DNA from 2 places in the Yersinia aldovae 670-83 genome. Region 2 is predicted to be linked to the other one. Evidence: predicted binding sites of a transcription regulator. Region 2 holds the regulator's gene; the other holds the start of a gene.

Region 1 (2,197 bases), 1.1 Mb from region 2:
GGGGCTACTGCGTATTTGCAGAAGTCACTGATGGCCAGGACGTAGTTGATAAAATCAAAAACGTTTCTACCGGCCGTAGCGGTATGCATCAAGATGTGCCAAAAGAAGATGTGATCATTCAAAGCGTTACTGTAAGCGAGTAATAACGGCTTAATGAGCACGCTTTTTATTGCAGATTTGCATCTTAGCGTTCAGGAACCGGCAATCACTGCCGGTTTCCTGCATTTTATCCAGCGTGAAGCTATTCATGCTGACGCGTTATATATCCTGGGCGATTTATTCGAGTCCTGGATTGGCGATGATGATCCCGAGCCACTGTATCGGCAAATCGCTGCTGCGTTAAAATCACTCCAGCAACAGGGCGTACCCTGCTACTTTATCCACGGTAATCGCGATTTTCTACTCGGCAAACGCTTTGCTCTTGAAAGCGGCATGACTCTGCTTCCGGAAGAAAAAGTCGTTGATTTATATGGCCGTAAAATCGTTATTTTACATGGCGATACCCTGTGTACTGATGATGCCGACTATCAGCACTTTCGCCGTCGGGTACACAATCCACTGATTCAAAAACTGTTCCTGTGGTTACCGCTGCGTTTTCGGTTACGTATAGCTGCTTATATGCGTAACCAAAGCCAACAGAACAACAGTGGTAAATCCGAACTCATCATGGATGTCAATTCGCAAGCGGTGATCGACAGCTTCCAGCGTAACAATGTGAGTTGGATGATCCACGGGCATACTCATCGCCCGGCAGTTCACACCGTAGCACTACCCGCCGCTACAGCCCATCGTGTGGTGCTGGGAGCCTGGCATGTAGAAGGGTCAATGGTTAAAGTCACCGCAGATGACGTTGAACTGATTAAATTCCCATTTTAGCCTTCAGGCGTGCCTTGCCTGGCGTGATAAAAAACTTAAAAATCCACTAAAAGCCGCGACGCAACCGTTTTCCTCTCCTTTACCTCATGATATGCTCTACGCCCTCTCGCCAGTCACGATTTCAGTAAAGTCGTTCTGGCCGACGCTTGCGCAATCACAGGAGCTTTACACTCATGGGAGCTAACCTCGATTCGGCTGATGCAGCCGGGGTTAAAATCGCTATCGTAATGGGGTCCAAGAGTGACTGGGCCACCATGCAGTTCGCCGCCGACGTGCTCACCACGCTCAATGTTCCGTTTCATGTTGAAGTTGTTTCCGCGCACCGAACCCCTGACAAACTGTTCAGTTTTGCCGAACAAGCCGATGCCAATGGCTTACATGTCATTATTGCCGGCGCGGGCGGCGCAGCTCACTTGCCGGGTATGCTGGCAGCCAAAACACTGGTGCCCGTCCTCGGTGTGCCGGTACAAAGTGCGGCACTAAGTGGTGTCGATAGCCTGTATTCTATCGTGCAGATGCCGCGCGGCATTCCTGTGGGAACACTGGCAATTGGTAAAGCGGGTGCGGCAAATGCCGCCTTGCTGGCGGCGCAAATACTGGCACTGCATGATACCGAATTGGCCGTTCGTTTAGCCGGCTGGCGTAAAAGCCAAACCGACGAAGTGTTAGATAATCCAGATCCACGGGTGCCAGACTTACAGGTGACGGCATGAAACCCGTTTGCGTATTAGGCAATGGTCAGTTAGGGCGTATGCTGCGCCAAGCTGGTGAGCCGCTGGGTATTGCCGTTTACCCGGTGGGCTTAGATGCTGAGCCAGAAGCCGTGCCCTATCAGAATAGTGTGATAACCGCCGAAATTGAGCGCTGGCCGGAAACTGCTTTAACCCGTGAACTTGCCACCCATGCCGAATTCGTTAATCGCGATATTTTCCCACATCTGGCGGATCGCCTGACACAAAAGCAATTGCTTGATAGCCTCAATCTGGCAACCGCCCCGTGGCAGTTATTAGCCGATGCCAACGAGTGGCCGCAGATCTTCGCGAATCTGGGGGAGCTTGCCATCGTGAAACGCCGGGTTGGCGGTTATGATGGCCGTGGGCAGTGGCGTTTACGCGCCGGTGAACAAGATAGCTTACCAACTGATGCTTACGGCGAATGTATTGTCGAGCAGGGTATTAACTTTTCTGGCGAGGTTTCGCTGATCGGCGCGCGCAGCCGCCAAGGTAAATCGGTCTTTTATCCGCTCACCCATAATCTGCATGAAGATGGCATCCTGCGCATAAGTGTGGCGTTACCACAACACAATAGCAAACTACAGCAG
Region 2 (2,197 bases):
ACGCATATACCGGCAAGCGGCTTAATTAATTCATTACTGCCACGAAACTAAATGCAATAATCATCGCCAGCGCACCCACAGTCGTAATCAGCGACATTTTCAGATTGGCATCCATAAAAACTCCTCAGCCGGTTAATTTAGTAGGAAAAGGCACATAGTTAGTGTGTAAAATTATTTTCCCACAGTTAGAGAAAAAAATCTTGTGCTCATTACACACTTTATAAGATTGAATACCTCTTTCACTTTTCCTCCAGATCAGCCAAAATTCGCAGTTCATAACTGCGTACCGACGAATAACGACCAATAAAGACTCTCAGACAACCCGCTGACGCGCTCATTCAGGCCACTATCTTGTTACTGTCTAAGCGATTTTCGGGTAACGCAGGCAAACGATTAACATAATACTTACCGGCTGTAACCGGTGAGCTTAGGAGTCATTTTTTGTATGGCAACGATTAAAGATGTGGCCAAACACGCCGGTGTGTCCACCACCACCGTTTCCCACGTTATCAACAAAACGCGTTTCGTCGCCGAAAATACCAAGGTGGCTGTTTGGGCTGCCATTAAAGAACTGCATTATTCGCCCAGTGCTGTGGCCCGCAGTTTGAAAGTGAATCACACCAAATCCATTGGCTTGCTGGCCACGTCCAGCGAAGCACCCTATTTTGCCGAAGTGATTGAGGCGGTCGAAAATAGCTGTTATAGCAAAGGCTATACCCTGATTTTATGTAATTCTCATAATAATCTGGACAAGCAAAAAGCCTATTTAGCGATGCTGGCCCAAAAACGGGTCGATGGATTATTGGTGATGTGTTCCGAATATCCAGAACAACTGTTAGGAATGCTGGAAGATTATCGCAACATCCCGATGGTCGTCATGGATTGGGGGACAACGCGTGGCGATTTTACCGACGCTATCATCGATAATGCCTTTGAAGGCGGCTATTTGGCAGGCCGCTATCTGATTGAACGCGGTCATCGTGATATTGGTGCTATTCCCGGTCAGTTATCCCGTAATACCGGTGGTGGCCGTCATCAGGGCTTTATGAAAGCATTGGAAGAGGCCAGCATCCCGTTACGTGAGGAATGGGTAGTTCAGGGTGATTTTGAACCTGAATCGGGTTATAAAGCCATGCAACAAATCATGTCACAAAAACATCGCCCGACCGCCGTGTTTTGTGGTGGCGACATTATGGCGATGGGGGCTATCTGCGCCGCCAATGAGATGGGCCTGCGGGTACCACAAGATGTATCAGTGATTGGCTATGACAACGTGCGTAACGCGCGCTACTTCTCGCCTGCGCTGACCACTATCCATCAGCCAAAAGAACGTTTAGGTGAAATGGCCTTTACTATGCTGCTTGACCGTATTGTCAGTAAACGGGAAGACCTTCAAACCATTGAAGTACACCCTAAACTGGTTGAGCGCAACTCCGTAACTGACGGCCCATTTCGCGATTACCGCCGTTAATCTGGCCTTCTGCCGGTAGTTATCAGCGCTATCGGCAGCCCGCACTGGGCATTATTCGTTATCGTCTTTCAACCATTCCGCGTTTAACGTGACGCTGTCACCTAAGTAATCAAGTAACCAGGCGAGTGCCGGTGAGTGATTATTTTGCTCCCAAGTCAGGCAACACGGGCTGTCCGGTAGCGGTTCGGTTAGACTTAGCGCCGCCAGCCGCCCCTGCTCAATCAGCGGTGACACCATATGCGCGGGCACCATACCGATACATAATCCTGCACACAGGCAATCGATGCCCGTAGACCAATCCGGAGCCACCAGCCGCTGTTGGTTATCCAGTGTCCAGGTATCTCGCTTGGGCAAATTGCGGGCCGTATCTTCCAAACACAGCGAGGGATAAGGCCGCAATTGGTCATCACTAAGTGGCCCGGTTAGACTGGCTAAGGGATGATCCACACTGACGACACAGTGCCAGCTAAGAAACCCCATATCGCGAAACACAAAACGCCCGCCAACAGGAATGGCACGGGTCGCGCCAATGGCCATATCTGCCCGGCCATCCACCAGCGCATCCCAAACACCATTAAATACTTCATAACGCACCCGCAACTCAACATCGGGAAAATGCCGATAAAAATCCAACACTAAGCGGCGACTACGCTGAGGTTTGACAATCTTGTCTACCACGATATTTAACTGCCCGCGCCAACCATTCGCTACTTGCTGGCATTGACG

What was found. Region 2 encodes PurR, which represses purine synthesis genes. Its sites were predicted from a motif close to CANGCAAACGTTTGCNTG; they were not measured.
Region 1: purE (5-(carboxyamino)imidazole ribonucleotide mutase) is a predicted target of PurR. The motif match lies at 934-951, and genes of this name have one in related genera.

Annotation. Positions count from the first base shown of each region.
Region 1 is NZ_CP009781.1:1,448,611-1,450,807, forward strand. Features, by position in the region: gene ppiB (peptidylprolyl isomerase B) at 1-143, shown strand, start outside; gene AT01_RS06765 (UDP-2,3-diacylglucosamine diphosphatase) at 154-876, shown strand; gene purE (5-(carboxyamino)imidazole ribonucleotide mutase) at 1,050-1,589, shown strand; gene purK (5-(carboxyamino)imidazole ribonucleotide synthase) at 1,586-2,197, shown strand, end outside.
Region 2 is NZ_CP009781.1:300,874-303,070, reverse strand. Features, by position in the region: gene cydH (cytochrome bd-I oxidase subunit CydH) at 26-115, opposite strand; gene purR (HTH-type transcriptional repressor PurR) at 446-1,471, shown strand; gene punR (DNA-binding transcriptional activator PunR) at 1,523-2,197, opposite strand, start outside.